Regions from separate parts of the Pseudomonas sp. GW821-FHT07F05 genome, predicted to be linked through region 1. Evidence: riboswitches for the same ligand, from Rfam matches in the RefSeq annotation. Region 1 holds a riboswitch; each other region holds the start of a gene.
What was found. Region 1 has a riboswitch for cobalamin ahead of cobW (cobalamin biosynthesis protein CobW). Riboswitches for the same ligand answer to the same signal wherever they lie in the genome.

Region 1 (7,744 bases):
ATTTTTTTCGTCATCAGCGGTCTGGTCATCTATCTGTCAACCGTGGACAAGGACATCCCCGCCGGCCGTTTCATGCTCAACCGCGTTATTCGTATCGTCCCGGCGTACTGGCTGTACACCTTGGTGATGGGCGTATTGGTCGTGGTCGCCCAACCGCTGCTGCCCCACCAGGTGGTCGACTGGCAGAGCTTTGTGCTGTCGCTGCTGTTCATCCCTTCGGAAAACCCCGGCGGTTACGGCCTCTATCCCACCCTCAACGTGGGCTGGACGCTGAACTACGAGATGCTGTTCTACGTGCTGTTCTCGATGGTCTTTCTCTTTCAGCAGCGTCTGCGCCCGTTGATCCTCGCGGCGGCGCTGTTCGCCATTACTGACGTGCTGGGTCGGTCGGGCCTGGTCAGCCGGTTCTACGCCAATGACATCGTTTACGAATTCCTCCTCGGCATCTTCGTCGGCGTGATGTATCGCCGGGGCTGGATCAGCGAACGGTTGTGGTTGCCATTGATCGCGATCGGCGCCGCGCTGTTCACCATCGACCACCTGCAACCGGCGCCTCGCATCATCAATTGGGGCCTGCCAAGCGCTGTGATTGTGGTGGCCTGCATCTCCCTCGAACCCTATCTGCGCAACTACCGCCTTCTCAAAGTCATGGGCGACTGCTCGTATTCGGTGTATTTGCTCCACGTGCTGGTGCTGTATGCGGGCTGGCTGGTGAGCGAACGTTATGGCGTTAACCCGTATGTGGTGTTTGCCGTGTGTGTGCCGGTCATCGCTCTGGGGGCGTGGCTCAGTTATGAGTGGATCGAGAAGGGCCTGTACCGACGCATGAAGGGCTGGCTGGATCAGAGAAGGGCGAGCAAGGAAGCAGCTCTGTCGTGACGGGTTTTTAGTCGAGGCGAACCGCTTACCTGACTAAAACACTAGGGCTTTGTCAGGCGCAGTTGATTGGCGTAAACTGCGCCCCACGTCTGCGAGGAATTTTCATGACCGCTATTACGATTACTGATGCCGCCCACGATTACCTGGCCGATCTGCTGGAAAAGCAGAACACCCCCGGCATCGGCATCCGCGTGTTTATTACCCAGCCTGGCACCCAATACGCTGAAACCTGCATTGCCTACTGCAAGCCGGGCGAAGAGAAACCTGAAGACACGGCCATCGGCCTGAAAAGTTTCACCGCCTGGATCGACGCGTTCAGCGAAGCGTTTCTGGACGACGCCGTTGTCGATTACGCGACTGACCGCATGGGTGGTCAACTGACCATCAAGGCGCCAAACGCCAAAGTGCCGATGGTCAACGCCGACAGCCCGATCAACGAGCGTATCAATTACTACCTGCAGACCGAGATCAACCCGGGTCTCGCCAGTCACGGCGGCCAGGTGACCTTGATCGAGGTGGTGGAAGAAGATGAGGCAAATGTCGCCATTCTGCAGTTCGGCGGTGGTTGCCAGGGTTGCGGTCAGGCAGATGTGACGCTCAAGGAAGGCATCGAGCGCACATTGCTGGAGCGCATCCCCGAGCTGACCGGTGTGCGTGACGTGACCGACCACACCCAGAAAGAAAACGCGTACTACTGAGTCAACGTGTGATTCCAGGAAGTATGGTGTTGCAGGCAAGCCCCGACGAGTTCGGGGCTTTTTTGTGGGCGCTCGCCAAGGTCTAGAGGCGCACGCTAGGGCCTGAACACATGGGCATGGCCCGCGCGATACAGCGATGACTCGCTGAACACGTCGTTGCCCAGTACCCGACCCACCAGGATCAGCGCGGTGCGACGAAATCCCTTGATCCGCACCTTCTCCTCGATGTCTGCCAGTGTGCCGGTGACCCAATCCTGATCGGGCCAGCTGGCGCGATGCACCACGGCAATGGGACAGTCGGCGCCATAGTGCGGCGTCAGCTCGGCAACGATCTTGCCGAGGTTATTGACCCCCAGATGGATCGCCATGGTTGCCCGGTGCCGTGCCAGATCGCCCAGGCTTTCGCCTTCGGGCATGTCGGTTTTGTCGGCGTAGCGGGTCAGGATCACGCTCTGAGAGATGTCCGGCAGCGTCAGCTCTGTCCCGAGCAACGCGGCGCAGGCGGCGGTGGCGGTGACGCCGGGGATGATTTCGAAGGGGATCTGCAGATCGCGCAGGCAGCGGATTTGTTCGCCGATCGCGCCATACAGGCTCGGATCGCCGGAATGCACACGCGCCACGTCCTGGCCCTGTGCATGAGCGGATTTCATCAGCTCGATGATCTGCTGAAGGTGCAATGGAGCGCTGTTGGTGACCTGGATCGCCTGATGACCTTCCAGCACTGCTTCAGGCACCAGGGAACCGGCGTAAATGATCACCGGGCAGGAGCGGATCAGCCGCTGGCCTTTGACAGTGATCAGGTCCGGATCGCCGGGGCCGGCGCCGATGAAAAAAACAGTCATGGGGTTTCCTGATTGGGGTTCATTTGAGCAGTGGCTCGTCGGATGCATTCTCCCTGAGCGCACTCGGTCTGACTTTTCAGTACTGGCTTTAGCCGGGAAGGGGCCCTCGGGCACACCATCAAAATCTGCGGTGTGACTACTGACGTCTTCCCGGCTAAAGCCGGTCCTACAGTTCTAGCCGGTCCTACAAGATTGAGCCGGCCTATGAGATTGCTCCAGCCCTAACGTTTGCGGTTGCCAGAGCAAAGGTCGCGTGGGGGCTTTTTCGGCGGGGGATGACCAAGGTCGCGGGCGCGCCGGTCAACCGTGTCACCATCGCCAGCGCCGCGCTTTCTGCCACGCCGTAGCAGCCGGTGCGTTCGAAGGCGATGTCCGAAAGGTAAGTCAGCTGTGCCTCGTAAGCCGCCAGATCACCCGCGCTGAAAAACCCGATCGTCAGCCCCAGCTCATGACCCAGTGCCAGCAGCCCCACCTCGGCCGACTTGCCGTCAATGGAGGCGAGGGCGGCAACGTCTGTCAGCTGAAGACGACCCTCCCGCAACCCATGCTCCATCAACTGCCGAAGCTCCAGCGCCGAACAGCCGCGCTGGCAGCCCAGACCGACCACCCACAGCGGCCGATCGCGCACTTCATTCACAGAGCAGGCTTCAAACCGACGTGCGTCTCGGTCGCTTCATTGCGCCGAAACAACCAGGCGCTGATCCAGCCCAGGGCAATCCAGAAAACCGCATTGGTCAGCAGCGACGCGATCTTGAATTGCGCTTCAAGGGCTTCCGGCGCCAGTGCCGAATGCACCGCCGGTTGCGGCGCGCCGACGATATGCGGCACCACCAGGATCACCGCGCCCAAGGCCTTCAACACCCAGTGCCGTGCAAACACTATCAATGCCAGGCCTGAAGCCGTGGAGGCGGCGGTGCCGACCCACCAGATCTGCCGTTGGGTCAGATCCGCCGCGACAGTGCCGGGCAGCTCGGGCGGCAAACCAAGAGTGGGCGCCAGCACGAACACCGCATAACCGGCCAACCCCCACAGCACGCCTTCGCGGGCACTGGTCGGCGTACGCAGGGTGTACAGCGCCGCCAGCATCAGGGCGAAGCCGACCGCGACCACCAGATTGCCGCCGGTGGTGGACAGCACGCGCTGCCAGCCGTCTTCCGGCTCCCAGGCTTCGGCGTCATGGACGTGGCCGGCCATCGCACCCTCGGCGTGCTCGTGCATCTCGGCAGCCGGGGCCTTTTCGTAGGTCTCCGCCTGCAGGATCAGTGGCGCCACCGAGAAGCTTTGGAGCAGTGTCAACAGCAGGGCGGCGAGCAGTCCGCTGAACCCGGCCGTTTGCGCAATTCGCTTGAACATGGCGGCGGGTCTCAATGGCACGGGAAGGCGGAGCTGTGACGGGTGTCGTGTGCCGCGTTGTGCACCGCATCGATGTGGGAGAAACCGGCGAAGTACACCAGAAACGCACCGAGAAACATCGCGCTGACGGCGGCGACAAGGCGCTGGTTTTGGGTGGCGGTCACGGCTGTTGTGGTGTTTGTGCTGGTGCCGGTGCCGGACGTCTGGCGGGGTGTGCTGATGGACATGGCGCTTCCCTCTGAAGTGGATTCAGCGGACGGAAAGACGCGAAGACACCGCAGGCGAAGGCCGGCAGTGATCAACAGCGCCCGCCCACCGCGGGTTGTGTTATGTAGCGTTATCGGGCCGGTCTCCGGGCTCGCGAGGGGCACATGCATCAGCCGTTACAGCCGTCGTGCCTTCAAGAATCGCCTTCCCATATCGATGCCGACACAGTGGATCTGACTCTTCACTCGCTTACCGTTGCGGGGGCAGCACCGGACTGATACACACCCGAAGGTCTGTACGCACCGGTTTCCCGTTTCACCCTGTGAAGGGCACCCGTAACAAGGTGTGTAGCAGACCACGGGCTGTTTGGCTCGTCAATCGGCCCTTCAGCCGATGCGTCAATCAATGCAGCGATCGGTGCGTCAATTGGTGCGGCGATCATTGCAAAGCGCGATTGACCGGCCTCCAGTCACTGCGTAGCCTTGCGCACTTGAGGTTCGCCGGGCGCCTTTATCAACTACCAAGGCCACCGGCGCTAAGAAGGGAATGCGGTATCAAGCCGCAGCTGCCCCCGCAACTGTAAACGGACAGCTTCATTGCACAGCCACTGCGCGAGCGGGAAGGCGCGATGAATACCAGTCGCCTGATGATGCCTGTCAGCGACCGGCCGCCGTGAGCCAGGAGACCTGCCTCGAATCGGACCGCCTGCAAGCGGCCGAGGAATTCCACTACAACCGGGCGGGGTGATCCGGTGGCGAATCGAACCGCGCGCCTGCTTCCACCGGCCTGCGCTGTTTTCGTCCTCGTTGCCCCGCCGCACGCCTGAGGGCAACCGATGAAAACACTGGCCAAACTCCCCGTCACCATCGTCACCGGCTTTCTCGGCTCGGGCAAAACCACCTTGCTGCGGCACATGCTCGACAACGCCGAAGGCCGACGCATCGCCGTCATCGTCAACGAATTCGGCGAACTGGGCATCGACGGCGACATCCTCAAGCAATGCACCATCGGCTGCACCGAAGAAGAAGCCGTCGGTCGCGTGTACGAACTGGCCAACGGCTGCCTGTGCTGCACCGTTCAGGAAGAGTTTTTCCCGGTGATGCAGGAACTGGTCGCCCGTCGCGGCGACCTCGATCACATCCTCATCGAAACCTCGGGCCTGGCCCTGCCGAAACCCCTCGTCCAAGCCTTCCAGTGGCCGGAAATCCGCAACGCCTGCACCGTCGACGCCGTGATCACCGTGGTCGACAGCCCGGCCGTGCTCGCCGGCACCTTCGCCGCGTTCCCGGACCAAGTCGACGCCCAGCGCAAGCTCGATCCGAACCTGGATCACGAATCGCCGCTGCACGAACTGTTCGCCGACCAACTGGCCAGCGCCGATCTCGTCGTGCTGAACAAGGCCGACATGCTCGACGCTGATGCTCTCGCCGCCGTGCGTGCCGAAGTCGCCGAAGAACTGCCGCCGGCGGTGAAGATCGTCGAAGCGAACCGGGGCCAGCTGCCGATCAGCGTATTGCTGGGCCTGGGCGCCGAATCCGAGCTGCACATCGACGGGCGCAAGACCCACCACGATCACCACGAAGGCGACGATCATGATGACCACGACCATGACGCCTTCGATTCCATCTCCATCACGCTGCCCCAGGCCGACGAATCGCTGTTGCTCGACGCGCTGACCCAGGCCGTCGTCCAGCACGGCATCCTGCGTGTCAAAGGCTTCGCCGCCATTCCCGGCAAACCCATGCGCCTGCTGGTGCAAGGCGTCGGCACGCGTTTCGACAAGCATTTCGACCGCGCCTGGAAAGCAGACGAAGCCCGGGAAACCCACCTGGTGCTGATCGGCCAGGAACTGGACGCCGGCGTCCTCGAAGCGCAATTGCGCGACGCAGTCTCAGGCATAAAAGGCTAACCATGCACCTGCTGCGTACACAGCCCGGCGGCTTCGTCCCCGACGACAGCATCGCTGACCTGGGCCAGACGCCCGCCGAGCTGGTGATCCTGTGCAGCGCCGACTCAAATCTGGCGCTGCTGGCTGAAACCGCGCGGCAATTGCCGGATAGCTACCCGAGCCTGCGCCTGGCCAACCCGATGCAGGTGCAAAACCATGCGTCGGTGGATCTGTACGTGGACGAGGTGCTGCGCCACGCCAAAGTCATCCTGATTTCCCTGCACGGCGGCATCGGCTACTGGCGTTATGGCGTCGAGCGGCTGGTGGAGCTGGCCGCGAAAGGCGTGAAGCTGATTCTGGTCCCGGGCTGTGATCGGCCAGACCCCGAGCTGAGCGGCCTGAGCACGGAATCCGTCGAAGACCGCGAGCGTCTCTGGCATTACCTGCGTCAGGGCGGCAAGCACAACGCGCTGGCGCTGTTCAATTTCATCGCCACCCGCTGGCTGGGTGGCGACTACCCCTGGGCCGAGCCGCAGACCCTGCCGCGCACCGTGATTTATCACCCGCACCACGCCAACGCCGACCTGGCCCGCTGGCAGGCCGACTGGCGCGCCGATCAGCCGGTCGCGGCCGTGCTGTTCTATCGCTCCCACCTGCAGGCAGCCAACACCGGTTTCATCGATGTGTTCTGCGAGCGCTTGTCGGCCCAGGGCCTGAACCCGTTGCCGATTGCCGTCGCCAGCCTGAAGGAAGCCGGCTGCATGAGCGCGATACAGGACTGGCTCGACGAGGTGGATTGCGAGGTCATTCTCAACACCACCGGCTTCGCCCAATCCAGCCCGGAAGCGCCGGATGTTCGGCCGTTTCGCCGAGACATCCCGGTCATTCAGGCCATTTGCGCCCAGGACAACGAACCCGCCTGGCAGGCAAGCGCCCAAGGGCTGGGCCCCCGAGACCTGGCGATGCACATCGCGCTGCCGGAACTGGACGGGCGCATCATCAGCCGGCCAATCAGCTTCAAGGACCTGGCCTGGCACAGCGAGCGCAGTCAGTCCGACGTGGTTTGCTACCGCGCCCAGCCGGAACGCATGGATTTCGTCGCCGAACTGGCCCGGCGCTGGGTGCTGCTTGCCCGCACCGCCAACACCGACAAGCGCGTAGCGCTGATTCTGGCGAACTACCCCACCCGCGACGGGCGCATTGGCAACGGCGTCGGCCTCGACACCCCGGCGGCCGCGCTGAACATCCTGAAGGCCATGCAGGCCGAGGGTTACCCGGTTGAGGGCCTGCCCGAGACCGGTACTGCGCTGATTCACGCCTTGCTCGGCGGCGTCACCAACGATCCGGACAGCCTCGATCAACGGCCGTGCCACCAGAGCATGGCCATGGACGAGTACAGGGCGGCGTTTCAAGCGCTGCCGCAAGCCAATCGCGATGCAGTCATCGCGCGATGGGGCGCCCCTGACACCGACCCCATGTGTCGGGACGGGCGGATGATGATCGCCGGCCTGCGTTTCGGCATGACCTTCGTCGGCATTCAACCGGCGCGGGGCTACAACGTGGACCACAGCGCGGTGTATCACGACCCTGATCTGGTCCCGCCCCACGGCTATCTGGCGTTTTACTTCTGGCTGCGCAAACGCTATGGCGCTCACGCTGTCATCCACGTCGGCAAGCACGGCAATCTGGAATGGCTGCCGGGCAAAGGCGTCGGTCTGTCCGAGTATTGCTGGCCGGACGCGATCCTTGGCCCGATGCCGAATATCTACCCGTTCATCGTCAACGATCCGGGCGAGGGCGCCCAGGCCAAGCGCCGCACCCAGGCGGTGATCATCGACCACTTGATGCCACCGCTGACCCGCGCCGAAACCTACGGT
Region 2 (7,744 bases), on a different contig from region 1:
CGAAGAACCCCTGCGGCAATCAACAGTCAGTAAAGAAGCTTCGCCGGTTTCATCGTGCTCGATCCGGGCCATGAACCGCGCGCCATCCAACACGCCCCACCGCACAGGACACCTTCCATGAGTCTGCACGACAAGATCATCGGCCGCCTCGGCTTCGGCTCCGCACCGCTGGGCAACATGTTCCGCACCATCGACGAGGAGGAAGCAGCGGCCACCGTTCAATCCGCCTGGGACCAGGGCATTCGCTATTTCGACACGGCGCCCATCTACGGCGCCGGCTTGTCCGAGCAGCGCCTGGGCAAGGCCCTCGCCGGCGTCCCCCGGGACCAATACACCCTAAGCACCAAAGTCGGCCGGCTGATTTCCGACGAGATCGACACCGAGACCCGCAGCGGCCCGTTCGCCGAAGGCCTGAAAAACAAGATCGTCACCGATTATTCCGCCGACGCCACGCTGCGTTCCATTGAAGCGAGCCTGGAGCGGTTGAACACTGATCGTCTGGATATCGTGTTTGTCCACGATGTGGCGCAGGACGCCCACGGCGATGCCTGGATCGAGCATTTCAATATCGCCCGCACTGGCGCTTTCCGCGCCCTCACCCGCCTGCGTGAAGAAGGCGTGATCAAGGCCTGGGGCTTGGGCGTCAATCGCGTCGAGCCGTGCGAACTGACGCTGGACCTGGAAGAAGCCCAGCCCGATGGTTTCCTGCTCGCCGGCCGCTATTCGCTGCTCGATCACGACCAACCGCTGCAACGGCTGTTCGACAAGGCCCGTCAGCACAACGCCGAATTCGTCGTCGGCGGGCCTTACAGCTCCGGCGTGTTGGTGGGCGGCAAGCATTTCGAGTACCAGGAAGCGTCGCCAGCGATGCTCGACAAGGTGGCGCACATTCAGGAGATCGCCCGTCAGTACCAGGTCGACATTAAATCGGCAGCGCTGCAATTTGTCCTTGCCAACCCCCTGGTGGCGGCGGTGATTCCGGGTGCCAGCCGCCCTTCGCGGATCATCGAGGACGTCACCGCGCTTAACGCACAGGTGCCTGACGGTTTCTGGCAGGCCATGCGCGATCAGGGCTTCATCGCCCTGCAGGCGCCCGTGCCGATGAAAGACTGATATCGTGGGCAACGACGCCGGGCCAGACGCCCGGCCTTGTTTTCTGCGCGAGATCTGTCCATGCGAATTCTGATCGTCAACGTCAACACCACCGAATCGATGACCGAGACCATCGCCGAGCAGGCCCGCAGCGTGGCCTCGCCTGGCACCGAGATCATCGGCCTGACCCCGCGCTTCGGCGCCGAGTCGGTGGAAGGCAATTTCGAAAGCTACCTGGCGGCCATCGCGGTGATGGACCGGGTGATGTCCTACGAAGGGCCCTATGACGCCGTGATTCAGGCCGGTTACGGCGAACATGGCCGCGAGGGTTTGCAGGAATTGCTCGAGGTGCCGGTGGTGGACATCACCGAAGCGGCGGCCAGCCTGGCGATGCTGCTGGGGCATAAATACGCGGTGGTCACCACGCTGGACCGCACCGTGCCGCTGATCGAGGATCGCCTGAAACTGGCCGGCGTGTACGAACGCTGCGCGTCGGTGCGGGCCAGTGGCATGAGCGTGCTGGAGCTGGAGGCATCGCCGGAGCGTGCGGTCGAGGCGATCGTTGAGCAGGCCATGGAAGCGGTGAATCGGGACAAGGCCGAGGTGATTTGCCTGGGCTGCGGCGGCATGGCCGGGCTGGATCAACTCATCCGTGACCGCGCCGGCGTGCCGGTGGTGGAGGGCGTGACCGCAGCGGTGGCACTGGCAGAATCACTGGTGCGTCTGGGGTTGAAGACCTCGAAAGTGCGGACCTATGCGACGCCTCGGCCGAAGAAGATTGTCGGTTGGCCGTTTAAGCTCTAAGCCGGTGGTGTTGAGCTCACGCCGATGGCGCTGCAAACACATACCTTGTGGGAGCGAGCTCGCTCGCGAAGACTGCATTCCAGCCGCAGAAGATTTAGCGGATGTGCTGGCCTCTTCGTGAGCAAGCTCACTCCCACAGGTGTTGCGTCCGTCCAGTTACTGCGAGGTGTCAATACATCTCCGGCACACTGTCGCTGCATTCGCCTCTCCCCACCGAATCGTTTAGTATCCCCGCCGCCGGTTTCCGCTCGGAATTAATAGGGAATCCCCAGGCGCGTGCTGCGCGCTGAAAGGGAACTGTCCCCGCAACTGTAGGCGCTGAGCCCTGCTTCCTGTTTGCCACTGGGTGACCCCGGGAAGGCCGAAGCACGGCGATGAAGCGTCAGTCAGGAGACCTGCCGGCCAGCATATTCATTCACCGGCGGGGTGTCCGGGGAAGGACTCCCGTTCGCGTGCCGTGCGCGCACCATGAGCCCGCCCTTTTTTCCGGGGCGTCTGTCGGGATGGACTTTCCAGCGCCTGCTTCGCCAAGCATTCAGGCTATCTGGAGATCGCTGTTCATGCCGCTGCGCCGCCTCGCTGCCCTGCTCGTCACCCTGACCTTGCCCACTGCCGCCCTCGCGGCGTCGACGATTTACCCCTTGACCGTGGACAACTGCGGCCAAGCGCTGACCTTCACCCACGCCCCGCAGAAAGCCGTGACCATCGGCCAGGCGGCCACCGAGATGCTCTATGCCCTCGGACTGGGCCCGAACGTGATCGGCACGTCGCTATGGTTTAACCCCGTCCTGCCCCAGTACAAAACCCTCAACGACGGCATCGCTCGGCTCGCGGATAACGCGCCGAGTTTTGAATCGGTGATCGGCAAACGCCCGGATTTCGTCCCGGTGCAGTTTGAGTGGATGGTCGGGCCCCAGGGCGCCGTTGGCACCCGCGAGCAGTTCCGCGACCTGGGCATCCCGACCTACATCCTGCCGTCCGATTGCGAGGGCAAGAACAACCGGGTCGGCGCCGACGGCACGCGCCTCGAAGCCTTCCGCATCGACACGCTGTACAAAAGCCTGCGGCAGCTGGCGCAGATTTTCGACGTGCAGGACCGTGGCGAGCAGTTGATCGCGGATTACCAGGCGCGAATGGCTCGGGCTGTGGCGCAGGCGAACGCCCATGCCAACCCGCCCGTCTCGGCGGTCTTCTGGTTTTCCAGCCCGGACATCAACGTCGATCCGTACGTGGCCGGACGCAAGGGCATTCCCAACTTCATGCTCGACACCCTCGGCATGCGTAACGTCATCGACTCCGACGAGGAATGGCCGACCGTGGGCTGGGAAACGATCGCCAAGGCCAACCCGACCGTGCTGGTCATCGCGCGCATGGACCGTCGCCGCTTCCCGGCCGACGATCACGAGAAGAAGCTGGCCTTCCTCCGCTCGGACCCGGTCACACGGAATATGGATGCGGTGAAAAACAATCGCATCGTGATCATGGACGCCAGCGCCATGGAGTCCAGCGTACGGCTGTTTGACGGCATCGAACAACTGGCTCAGGCCACTCACCCGCAATGACGTCATTCAGCATGCCCCGTTCGAGCGTCGTTCGAATCTTCGGCCACGTTGCCTGGGCCACCGCGTTGCTGGCGTTGGCGGTGCTGGCGGGCGTGGCGATCGGCGAGACGTCGATCAGCCTGCCGGTGATCGTTCAGGTGCTGGCGAACAAGCTGTGGGCCACAGGCTATCCCCTCGACCCCATCGATGAGGGCATCGTCTGGAATTACCGCCTGACCCGGGCCATCGTGGCCGCCACCTGCGGCGCAGGGCTGGCGGTGTCGGGTGTGGTTCTGCAATCGCTGCTGCGCAACCCGCTGGCCGATCCCTACTTGCTGGGCATTTCCGCCGGCGCTTCGACTGGCGCGGTGCTGGTGGCGATCATCGGCATCGGTGCCGGGACGATTTCACTCTCCACCGGCGCGTTTGCCGGGGCGATTGCTGCCTTCGCGCTGGTCGCCCTGCTCGCCCGCTCCTCTCGGGGCCAGACCGCTGCCGGCCAGATCATCCTGGCGGGCATTGCCGGGTCCCAGCTGTTCAACGCCCTGACGTCCTTCCTGATCACCAAGTCGGCCAATGCCGAACAGGCCCGCGGGATCATGTTCTGGTTGCTGGGCAATCTCAGCGGCGTGCGCTGGTCGTCGGTGGCGCTGTCGGTGCCGGTCGTGGTGCTCGGCTTGCTGGTGTGCCTGTGGCATCGGCGCGCGCTGGATGCGTTCACGTTCGGCAGCGACTCGGCGGCATCCCTGGGCATTCCGGTGCGCCGGGTGCAGGCCGTGCTGATTCTCACCGCCGCGCTGATGACGGCGGTGATGGTGTCGATCGTCGGCTCCATCGGCTTCGTCGGGCTGGTGATTCCCCATGCGGTGCGCCTGATGGCCGGGGTGCGCCACGCGCGTCTGTTGCCCTTGAGCGCCCTGATCGGCGCGCTGTTCATGATCGCCGCCGACGTGCTGTCGCGCACCTTGATCAAGGGTCAGGTGTTGCCGATCGGGGTCATTACGGCGCTGGTCGGCGCGCCGGTTTTCGCCATGATTCTGGTCCGCGGGAATCGTCCTCGATGAACGCCCGTCAGGAGGTGCCCGGTGCCATGCTGGAAGGCAGTGACCTGAGTTATTCGGTCAAGGGCGCGTCGCTGCTCAGTGGGGTGAGCCTGGCGATTCGGCCGGGGGAAAACCTGGGGATCGTCGGGCCCAATGGCTCGGGGAAGTCGACGCTGCTGAAGTTGCTGGCGGGGATTCAGTCGCCGTCTCAGGGCGACGTTCGCCTGGGCGGGCAGCGATTGTCGTCGCTGAGCCGGCGGGACATTGCGCGGCAGGTGGCGGTGGTGGAGCAGCACGCGCAGACGGGTGATTCGATCAGTCTGTTGCAGGCGGTTGAGTTGGGCCGTACGCCGTGGCTCTCGGCGCTGGCGCCGTGGGGCGCGGACGATGACCGGATTGTGGCGCAGGCGCTGGCGGATGTGAGTGTGCAGCACTTGGCGCATCGGGCGTGGCATACGTTGTCGGGTGGGGAGCAGCAGCGGGGTCATATTGCGCGGGCTTTGGCGCAGCGGCCGCAGGTGTTGTTGCTGGATGAGCCGACGAATCATCTGGATATTCAGCAGCAGTTGTCGATTTTGCGGTTGGTGCAGGATTTGCCGGTGACGACGGTGGTGGCGTTGCATGATTTGAATCAGGCGCTGGGGTGTGATCGTCTGGCGGTGATGGATGGGGGGCGGTTGGTGGCGTTGGGTTCGCCGTTTGATGTGTTGACGCCGGAGCTATTGGGTGAGGTTTTTGGGGTGCGGGGGCATTGGTTGGTTGATCCGTTTGACGGGGCTAAGGTGTTGAGGTTGAGGGCGCCAAGATCAAAGGCGTCGGCCTAACGGCCTCGTTTTCGCCTTCGGCGAGTTACTTGGAAAAGCACCCCAAGTAACCAAGGGTGCTTGCTCCTGGTTGGGTTCCTCCTTCGTCGGAATACCTTCACTCCGGTCTCGCTGCGTGGGCCCGCGCCGAACGGGCATCCATGCCCTGACGGCGCTCTCGCCGCATCCATGCGGCTCGGCCCACTCCGCGAGACCTCCGTTCAGCCTGCACCCAAGTCGCGTTTTGCGGTGTTTGAGCCTTTTGGGTATGAAGATCAAGAGCAGATCAAAGGCTTCCCGGCTGAAGCCGGTCCTACAGTGAGGTCACGCGTCCCTCACTGGCTTGACGCGGTCTCGTAGGACTGGCTTTAGCCGGGAAGAGGCCAGTTCAGGCGCTGAAGGATCTCCGGCCTGAACGGTATTTGTGGGAGCGAGCTTGCTCGCGAATGCGGTATCCCAAACGGCGCCGTTCATGCAGCCCCACCCCCAACCTCAATACCTCGGCTTCACCGCCTTCCACTCCGGTTTGTATTTCTGCATTTGCCGCACATCATCCCGCTGGCGAATCCCGCACGTCAGGAATTGGTCATTGAGTTTGCCCAGCTGGTCATAGTCCAGTTCAAGCCCCAGCCCAGGCTCGCGGGTGAGGTGGACGCAGCCGTCGATGATGGGAAGTTTGCCGCCTTTGATGACTTCTTCGTCCGGTTCTTGCCACGGGTAGTGGGTGTCGCAGGCGAAGTCGAGGTTGGGGACGGCGGCGGCGACGTGGGTCATGGCCATGAGGCTGATGCCCAGGTGGGAGTTGGAGTGCATGGAGACGCCGAGGCCGAAGGTGTCGCACATTTTTGCCAGGGCCTGGGTGTCGCGCAGGCCGCCCCAGTAATGGTGGTCGGCGAGGACGATCTGCACGCTGTTCAGCGCGACGCTGCGGCGGAATTCGTCGAAGTCGGTGACGACCATGTTGGTCGCCAGCGGCAGGCCGGTGCGTGTGTGCAGTTCGGCCATGCCCTCCAGTCCGGGGGTCGGGTCTTCGTAGTATTGCAGGTCATCGCCGAGCAGTTCGGCCATGCGGATCGAGGTTTCCAACGACCAGTTGCCGTTCGGGTCGATGCGCAGCGGATAGCCCGGGAAGGCCTTTTTCAGCGCTTTGATGCAGGACACTTCGTGCTCTGGGTCCAGAGCGCCGGCTTTGAGTTTGATGCTTTTGAAGCCGTAGGCGTCGATCATCCGCCGCGCCTGGGCGACGATCTGTTCTTCGCTCAGCGCTTCACCCCAGCTGTCGGGCGCGTAGGGCGAATCGGCGTGCTGGGCGTATTTGAAGAACAGGTACGCACTGAACGGCACGCGGTCGCGAACGGCACCGCCCAGCAGGTCAACCAATGGCAGATTCATGGAACGTGCCTGCACATCCAGAAACGCCACTTCAAACGCCGAATAGGCATTGCTCACCGCCTTGCTGGCATGGGAACCCGGCGCCAATTCGGCACCCGCTACCGAAGTGGGTTTGTTCGCCGCCACCGTGGCTTTGACCACCGCCCGCAGTTGATTGAGGTTGAACGGGTCCATGCCGATCAACTGGCTCTGCAACTGCTGCTGAATCGCCAGGGCCGGGGCATCGCCGTAGCTTTCTCCCAGGCCGAGGTAGCCGTTGTCGGTTTCGACTTCAATGATCGAGCGCAGGGCAAACGGCTGGTGGATGCCGCTGGCGTTGAGCAACGGCGGATCGCGGAAGGCAATCGGGGTGACGGTGACGCGTGTGATTTTCAAATGACTTCTCCCGGTCAATCAGGGTGTGAGGCTAGGGTTTGACGCTTGACGATGAGCTGAGCGACGCGGCTGCTCGCAGTGGCGCAGCGTCCTCAAGCTTTGGGCGGTGTGGGTCGCCTTTCGGTGTGGTACGGGCGAAAAAGATCACCACGGCCGCCACCAATGAGGTGAGTGCCAGGCCGTACATGCCGCCTTGAATGGAGCCGGTTTTCTGCTCCAGAAAGCCGAACGCGGTGGGCGCCACGAAGCCGCCGAGGTTGCCGATCGAGTTGATCAGCGCGATCACCGCCGCTGCGATGCGCGCGTCCAGATAGCCTTGGGGAATCGGCCAGAACAGCGCGGACGCCGCTTTGAAACCGATGGCCGCGAAGCAGATGGCGACGAAGGCGAAGATCGGCCCGCCGACGGTGGACATGAACATTCCGCAGGCGGCAATCACCAGGGTGACCGCAACCCACGCCTGTTGACGCTTGAAGCGGGCCGCCAGCGCGGCGAAGCCGTACATGGCGATGATCGAGATGATCCACGGGATCGAGTTCAACAGGCCGACTTCGAAATCGCTGAGGCTACCCATCTTCTTGATCATGCTCGGCAGCCAGAACGTCGCGCCGTAGATGGTCAGGGCCACGGAAAAGTAAATGAAGCAAAAGAGCATGATCTGCCGGTCGGCGAGCAGCTTGAAGATCGACGGCTT
Region 3 (7,744 bases), on a different contig from region 1:
CGCCACCAGCGGGTGGTTCCGTTTTGGCTCGCCGAGCAACGCGTCCAGCGCGACCCCGGCGACGCTCAATAACGCCACACTCATTCAATCACTCCCCATGTGTTCTCGTAGACCAACTCTTGCAACGCGCGCGGCTGCGCCCAGCCCTCCAGCACCAGCATCGGCGCCGGGTAAAATGCCTTGACCGGGCCCAGGCACAGGATCGCCAGGGGTTTTGAACCGGTTGGCATCTTCAGCAGATCAGCCAGGGCCTGGGGATCGAACAGCGACACCCAGCCCATGCCCAGACCCTCGGCACGGGCCGCCAGCCAGAGGTTCTGGATCGCGCACGACAACGACGCCATGTCCATTTCCGGCAGGGTGCGACGCCCGAAGATGTGTTTGTCGCGGTCGTCCATCAACGCAGCGACCAATACCTCGGCGCAGTCGCTGATGCCCTCGACCTTCAGCTTCATGAAATCGTCGGACCGCTCGCCCAGGGCTTCGGCGGTGCGGATGCGTTCTTCTTCCACCTGCGCCTGAATCTGCGCGCGCAAGGCCGGATCGGTGATGCGCAGGAACCGCCACGGCTGCATCAGGCCAACGCTCGGCGCGTGGTGGGCGGCTTCGAGCAGACGGGCCAGCAACTCCGGCGCGACGGTGCCCCCGCAGAAGTGACGCATGTCGCGACGCTCGGCGATGGCGCGGTAAACGGCGGCGCGTTCGGGGTCAGTGAAGGTGTGTTCAGTCATGGCTCGCCTGTCCCGCGAGTGAAACACAGCAATCACCTGCGATGCGCCCCATGTAGGAGTGAGCTTGATCGCGAAAGCGGTTTTTCAGAAAAGGAGTGGGATCGGACGCGCCCACTTTGCGAGCAGGCTCGCTCCCACAGAATGCGGCGGTTGAATTAGATGGGCTCATGGCAAAAACAGCGCCGCCATCGCCTGGGGATTCGAGGGAAAGTAAAAGTGGACATACGACGCAGTCATGCGCCCTTCGCGGTACACCGCTTCGGCGCCGCGCCCGCCATTGGGGCTGAGGCCGCGGGCGATGGGGGTCAGCTCGGTGCTGGTCAGGGAGTGGTGATAGGTGTGGCCACGCAGGATGCCTTCCGGCAGTTCGACCGATTGCAGGGCCAGGGCGGCCAGACGCTTTTGCATCACGGCTTCCCCCTTGAGCAAGCCCACCCCTTCGGCGCGCTGGCCGTCGACATCGGTCAGGGCATCGAGCAGATACAACATACCGCCGCATTCGGCGAGCAGGGGCTTGCCGGCGGCGTGGTGCGCGCGAATCGCGGCCAGCATGCTGTGGTTTTCCGCCAGCGCCGTGTGATGCAGTTCCGGGTAACCGCCCGGCAGATACAGGCTGTCGGCGTCGGGTAATTCGCGGTCGCGGATCGGCGAGAAGAACGACAGTTCGGCGCCCATCTCCCGCAACAGGTCGAGGCTGGCACCGTAGAAAAACGCAAACGCCTCGTCGTGGGCGATGGCGATTTTCACACCGGCCAGCAGCGGTTCGGCCGGCACGAATTCCGGCGCGGTAAAGGTCACGGACGGTGGCAACGTGGCGTCGCAGGTGCTGGCCAGTGCGGTGGCCGCAGCGTCAAGGCGCATGTCCAGGTCATTCAATTCGCTCGCCTGCACCAGGCCGAGGTGCCGGCTGGGCAGCTCAATGCCGGTTTCACGGGACAGCGCGCCGTACCAGCGCAGGCCTTCAGTCAGGCTGCCTTCCAGCAACTGCGCGTGGCGCACTGTGCCGACGCGATTGGCCAGCACGCCGGCGAATGGCAGATCCGGCTGATAGCGCGCCAGCCCAAGCGCCAGTGCGCCGAAGGTCTGAGCCATGGCCGTGCCGTCAATCACCCCCAGCACCGGCACGCCGAAACGCCGGGCCAGGTCTGCGCTGGAGGGCGTACCGTCGAACAAGCCCATGACGCCTTCGATGAGGATCAGGTCGGCGTCGGCGGCGGCTTCCCACAACAGACGCCGGCTTTCGGCCTCGCCAATCATCCACATGTCCAGTTGGTACACCGGATGGCCGCTGGCGCGTTCGAGAATCATCGGGTCGAGAAAGTCCGGTCCGCATTTGAACACGCGCACCTTGCGCCCCTGATTGCGATGCAGACGGGCGAGTGCGGCGGTGACGGTGGTTTTGCCCTGGCCGGACGCGGGCGCAGCGATCAATACTGCCGGGCAGTGCCGGGGCTGGCGCTCACTCACAGTTCGATGCCTTTCTGCGCCTTGATGCCGGCTTGAAAGGCATGCTTGACCACGCCGATATCGGAAACGGTGTCGGAGAGGTCGATCAGTTCCTGCTTCGCCCCGCGACCGGTGACGATCACGTGCTGCATCGGCGGGCGTGCCTGCAAATCGCTCAGCACCTGCTCCAGGTCCAGATAGCCGTGCTTGAGGGCAATGTTCAGCTCATCGAGCACGACCATGCCGATAGAGGCGTCCTTGAGCATTTCCCGGGTCACGGCCCAGGCGGCTTCGGCGGCGGCGATGTCGCGCTGGCGGTCCTGGGTTTCCCAGGTGAAGCCCTCGCCCATCACGTGGTAACGCACTTGTTCGGGAAAGCGGCGGAAGAACAGCTCTTCGCCGGTGCTGTGGCGGCCTTTGATGAACTGCACGACGCCGCACTGCATGCCATGGCCCATGGCGCGGGCCAGCATGCCGAAGGCCGAGCTGCTTTTGCCTTTGCCGTTGCCGGTCAGGACCAACAGCAATCCGCATTCATTTGGCGCGCTGGAAATGCGCTCGTCCATCACCGCCTTTTTGCGCAGCATGCGCGCCAGGTGGCGTTCGTCACGTTCGGGGGATTCGCTCATCTCAGCTCTCCGCTTGAGGGCAGGTGTGGCAAACGGAGGGCACAGGCAAAGACTGTCAGCAGGCACCGGACATGGCCCGGCCTGCAGCAGAGCATCGCCCTCCGTGATGCTGTTCGATGGATCAGGCCGGTCTCCGGACTCATGAGTTGCCACAACCGTGGCAGGCCAGGCGCCTTCCCATGTTCAGCGAACACAGTGGCATTGTGCGTGGCCTTGACTCATTTACCGTTGCGGAGGCAGCGCCGGAATTGATCGCACGAGCAATCGCACCGGCTTCCCTGTTTCACCCTGTGGACCAACAAGGTCCCGGGCACCTGAAACATGGCGCGAAGGTTAGAGGGTTGACTGGGGAGCGTCAATCGAACCGTGGACAGAGCGCCCACGGGTTTACGGGATTTCACCCTGGAATGCACAGGTGTTCCTGCAGCAGCAGCCCATGAACACGTTGCCTCAAAAACGACTATTGCCTGGCAAGATTCGATGGCTGGATAACGCGCTTGGCATTCAGCCAGGCCTTTTGCCAATAAGGCTTGTCCAGGCTGTCGAGTTTGACGGTGCCGCCGGTGGCCGGTGCATGAACGAATCGCCCTTCCCCGACGTAGATGCCGGCGTGGCTGACGTGGGAGCCGCCGCCCGTGGCGAAGAACACCAGGTCACCGGTCTGCAACTGGCTGCGGTCGATGTCCGGGCCACGCAGGGTGATCATTTCCCGCGTCGATCGCGGCAAGGTGATACCGGCGGCGTCGTGGTAGACATAGCCGATCAGGCCGCTGCAATCGAAACCCGAATCAGGCGTGTTGCCGCCCCAGCGATAAGGCGTGCCAACGAGGCCGATCGCGCGCAACAAAACGTCGTCGGCGAGCGGTGAAGAAAACTGGGGAGGAGCGGAGACCACAGGCCGGTAGACGACCTTGCGTGGAGCAGGCGGTGGAGTGCTGGAACATGCGGCCAGCAGCACAGCCAGAGAGGCGACGATCAGGCGAACCGTTAACGACATAAACACGACAACCTGTGCGGGATGCAGCTTACTTTGCCGAGGGCCGGGGTCGCGCGCAAGAGGGGTTAGCCCTTTGCGCGCCCGGAATTAACGGGTTTGGCGCTTGATTGTAGTCGAGCTCATCGCGGTAGTGGTTGCAGGTACCGTTGAAGGTGCCATCGCCAGCGCGCGTTTGGCTTCGATGAACGTCTTGGCCCAGTAGGCATCGTCGAGGCTGTCGACGCGGACACCACCGCTGCGGCGGCTGCTGGAGTGGATGAATTGATCATCGCCCAGGTAGATGCCCGCATGGCTGACACGACCACGGCCGGCAGTGCTGAAGAACAGCAGGTCGCCTGGCTTGAGGTCATTGCGTTTAACGAGAGGGGCATCGATGTTGATCATTTCGCGGGAGGAACGCGGCAGGCTCATGCCCGCCTCTTCGCGGAAGAGATAACCGATGAAACCGCTGCAGTCGAAACCAGAGGTGGTCGACGTGCCGCCGAAGCGATAGCGAGTGCCTATCAGGGATTTGCCGCGCTCGAGGATGCTGTCAGCCAGAACCGGCAGGCGGTACGGCTTGTTATCGGCAAATTGAGCGAGCTCGTCTTCGGTGGCGACTTCGTCATCCAGTACGGAGGATGCGTAATCGGCACGCTTGCTGGCGGATTGAGCGGTGGCAGAGTCCCGGAACTGGGGGCTTTGCGACTGTTGTTGCGACGTCGGCATCTGGGCCGCACAGCCGAACAACAGCGTTACGAGTGCGAGAGGCACGAGGGGTGCGAAGCGGTTTAGCATGTGCACGACCGTGGCTGAAGTGTAAAGAAGCCGAGACTATGCCTTCAATCGTACCCATTTGCAAATTCAATCGAAACAAATGTGACTTACGATGTCGTCCATCACTTCTAAGGCTCTACACCTCAGAAACGCATCCATGTGCGCGGAATGATCGGTCGGCGAAGGGTTTATCTCGGCAGTAAAGCCTCCCGTCACCCGAGCGCGCAGCATGGGCTCATGAATGTACGGGAAGCTGGCGGTGGTTCCGATGCTGAGCACAGCATCAAAGCCTTTTGCCATCTCTTCCTGAAGCACGTTCAGTGCCAACTCTGGCAACATCTCCTCAAACAACACCACCGATGGCCTCAAAACGCCAGTACAGCGGGCGCACAGCGGTGGCAGTGGCCGGTTGAGGTGCTCGCTCAACTGCAGATCTTCGGCGCCACAAGATTGACAGTAGAGCGGCGCCAACTGGCCATGAATTTCGATCAGCCGTTCTGGCGGACTACCCGCAGCGCGATGATAGCCGTCGACGTTTTGCGTCAACACCCAGCATTCCGGCTTGCGCCGCTGCAATTCGGCGATGGCATAGTGCGCCGCATTGGGACGTCCATCCAGGCAAGCGCTGCCCAATTGTGCAATGTATTTCCAGCACAGCGCCGGATCACGACGCAGCATCGGGCCGGACAACGCCATTTCGATCGGCAGGCCGTCGTCGGTCTCGCCGTTGTACAGACCACCGACACCGCGATAGGTCGGCAAACCCGAATCCGCCGAAAGGCCAGCACCGGTGATGATCAGGATGCGTGTGGCATGGCGCAGGGCCGCGGCGGTTTGCAGGACTAAAGCCTGATCGACCACGGACGCGCTTACCAACCGAGGGTTTCTTTCAGGAACGGAATGGTCAGCTTGCGCTGGGCCTGCAGTGAGGCTTGATCGAGCTGTTCAAGCAGGTCGAACAGCGCACTCATGCTGCGCTTGCCGCGGGTGAGGATGAAATGCCCCACTTCGTCGGTAAGGTGCAGCCCGCGGCGGGACGCGCGCAATTGCAGGGCGCGGAGTTTTTCTTCGTCGGACAACAGGCGCATCTGGAACACCAGCGCCATGGTCAGCCGTGATTTCAGGTCCGCCAGCTTGACCGGCAGCTCTCGGGGCGAGCATGAAGCGGCGATGAGCAAGCGTCGGCCACTGTCGCGCAGCCGGTTGAACAGGTGGAACAACGCCTCTTCCCATTCAGGCTTGCCGACCACCGCCTGAAGGTCATCGAGGCACACCAGTTCGTACTGCTCCAGATGATCGAACAGGCCGATGCCTTGATCGAGCAGTTCGGCCATCGGCAGATAAACCGCCGGCTCGCCCATCTGTTCGAATCGCAGGCAGGCAGCCTGCAACAGGTGCGTGCGCCCTACCCCGTTCTTGCCCCACAGATAGATGAGGCTTTCTGTCCAGCCGGCCTCGGCTTCGCACAGCCGCTCGACATAGCCGAGTGCAGCGGCATTGGCGCCTGGATAGTAATTGATGAAGGTGGCGTCATCACGCAGACGCACACTCAGGGGCAGCTGAACTGGTTTCATGCTGGCTGAACGGTTCGTGACGAACCGCCAAGGGGCCTCTGTGAAAAGTGCGCAAAGTCTATACCCGCAGGGCTGGCCGCACAATGCGGCAGACCGCCAGCAAAATCAAAGGCTTGCGTATGTCACTGGTATCACTGGGGAATACGGGCAAAACCCGCCGAGAAAGAAGGCGCGCGGTGAGCACCGCGCGCCGGTACGCATCCTGATTCGCGGGAATCAGAGATCCGGGTCGTCCAGACCGCCGTAGATGTCCGAATCCTTGTACAGGTCATGAACATGGCGCACCAGGACCATGATCACCGCCGCCACCGGCAGGGCCAGCAGGATGCCGGTGAAGCCGAACAGCTCGCCGCCCGCCAGGATCGCGAAGATCACCGCAACCGGGTGCAGACCGATGCGGTCACCCACCAGCAACGGGGTCAGCACCATGCCTTCCAGCGCCTGACCGACCATGAACACCGCGACGATGCCCAGCATCGGATACAGGTCGCCGCCGAACTGGAAGAAACCCGCCAGAATCGCCGAGCCGATGCCGATCACGAACCCCATGTACGGCACGATGGCCGCCAGGCCGGCAATGACACCGATCAACAGCCCCAGCTCCAGCCCGACCAGCATCAGGCCGGCGGCGTAAATCACGCCCAGCGCGACCATCACCAGCAACTGGCCGCGAATGAACGCACCCAATACCTCATGGCACTCGTCCGCCAGCGCGACGATCTTCTTCTCGCGGTGACGGGGCAGCAGGCTGCGCACCTTCGCCATCATCACGTCCCAGTCACGCAACAGATAGAAGCAGACCACCGGGATCAGCACCAGGTTGGTCAGCCAGCCGATCAGCGCCAGGGTCGAGGTCGTGGCCTGGGACAAGACGATGCCGACGATGTCGCCGGTCTGGCCCATGTGCTCCGAGATCGCCGCCTTGACCTTGTCGAACTTCCAGAAGCCGTCTGCCAGCCCCAACTTGGCCTGCGCCCACGGCATGGCGGTGTGTTGCAGCCAGTCGAGGATTTGCGGTGCCAGTTCGTACAGGCGGTAAAGCTGCTTGGCCAGCATTGGCACCAGCACCAGCAGCAGGCCCATGAAAATCAGGGTGAACAACAGGAACACGGTCACCACACTCATGGTGCGGGACAGCTTCAGTTTTTCCAGCCGGTCTGCCAGCGGATCGCCCATGTACGCCAGCAGCAGCGCCACGAGGAACGGCGTCAGAATCGAGTGCAGCAGCCAGACGAACAAACAGACCAGGACAACCCCGCCCAGCCAGAACCAACGACGCGTATCAGTCATTACTGCCTCTTTCCCCAGGATGATGTGCTTCGAGCAACGTCGTTATGAACCTGTTCACCAACGGAAGTGCAATGCGCTGTCCGAAACAGCAGGCGGCTGCGGTGCTACCGGCGTGCCGTCCGCAGCAACGGGCGCGGCGTTGACCGGCGCGCTGGCGATTTCACCGGCCGGCACTTCCTGCAGTTTCGCCAGCGCCAGTTGGGAACGCAATTGATCGGGGCTGCCGCTGACGTCGAACGCGATGCGATCACCGTCGGCTGATTTCAGGCGGCCGCCGAACGGTTCGAGCAGGCGCAACAGCTGCGCGTAACGCTCAAGATT

Region 2: linked by a shared signal. The riboswitch ahead of AC07RO_RS04915 (ABC transporter substrate-binding protein) and the one ahead of cobW (cobalamin biosynthesis protein CobW) in region 1 are both predicted to bind cobalamin.
Region 3: linked by a shared signal. The riboswitch ahead of cobO (cob(I)yrinic acid a,c-diamide adenosyltransferase) and the one ahead of cobW (cobalamin biosynthesis protein CobW) in region 1 are both predicted to bind cobalamin.

What each region holds. Positions count from the first base shown of each region.
Region 1 is NZ_JBWKQL010000021.1:12,835-20,578, reverse strand. Features, by position in the region: gene AC07RO_RS26065 (acyltransferase family protein) at 1-879, shown strand, start outside; gene nfuA (Fe-S biogenesis protein NfuA) at 984-1,577, shown strand; gene cobM (precorrin-4 C(11)-methyltransferase) at 1,673-2,419, opposite strand; gene AC07RO_RS26050 (cobalamin biosynthesis protein) at 2,622-3,056, opposite strand; gene AC07RO_RS26045 (CbtA family protein) at 3,053-3,772, opposite strand; gene AC07RO_RS26040 (CbtB domain-containing protein) at 3,784-3,999, opposite strand; cobalamin riboswitch at 4,099-4,331, opposite strand; cobalamin riboswitch at 4,456-4,687, shown strand; gene cobW (cobalamin biosynthesis protein CobW) at 4,815-5,888, shown strand; gene cobN (cobaltochelatase subunit CobN) at 5,891-7,744, shown strand, end outside.
Region 2 is NZ_JBWKQL010000002.1:154,699-162,442, reverse strand. Features, by position in the region: gene AC07RO_RS04925 (aldo/keto reductase) at 118-1,113, shown strand; gene AC07RO_RS04920 (aspartate/glutamate racemase family protein) at 1,174-1,896, shown strand; cobalamin riboswitch at 2,118-2,313, shown strand; gene AC07RO_RS04915 (ABC transporter substrate-binding protein) at 2,457-3,458, shown strand; gene AC07RO_RS04910 (FecCD family ABC transporter permease) at 3,470-4,501, shown strand; gene AC07RO_RS04905 (ABC transporter ATP-binding protein) at 4,498-5,304, shown strand; gene AC07RO_RS04900 (glucarate dehydratase family protein) at 5,776-7,050, opposite strand; gene AC07RO_RS04895 (MFS transporter) at 7,082-7,744, opposite strand, start outside.
Region 3 is NZ_JBWKQL010000001.1:714,342-722,085, reverse strand. Features, by position in the region: gene cbiB (adenosylcobinamide-phosphate synthase CbiB) at 1-84, opposite strand, end outside; gene bluB (5,6-dimethylbenzimidazole synthase) at 81-731, opposite strand; gene AC07RO_RS03385 (cobyrinic acid a,c-diamide synthase CobB) at 897-2,198, opposite strand; gene cobO (cob(I)yrinic acid a,c-diamide adenosyltransferase) at 2,195-2,806, opposite strand; cobalamin riboswitch at 2,914-3,139, opposite strand; gene AC07RO_RS03375 (C40 family peptidase) at 3,267-3,803, opposite strand; gene AC07RO_RS03370 (C40 family peptidase) at 3,891-4,580, opposite strand; gene AC07RO_RS03365 (NAD-dependent deacylase) at 4,647-5,420, opposite strand; gene hda (DnaA regulatory inactivator Hda) at 5,429-6,133, opposite strand; gene AC07RO_RS03355 (AI-2E family transporter) at 6,350-7,423, opposite strand; gene AC07RO_RS03350 (DUF2066 domain-containing protein) at 7,478-7,744, opposite strand, start outside.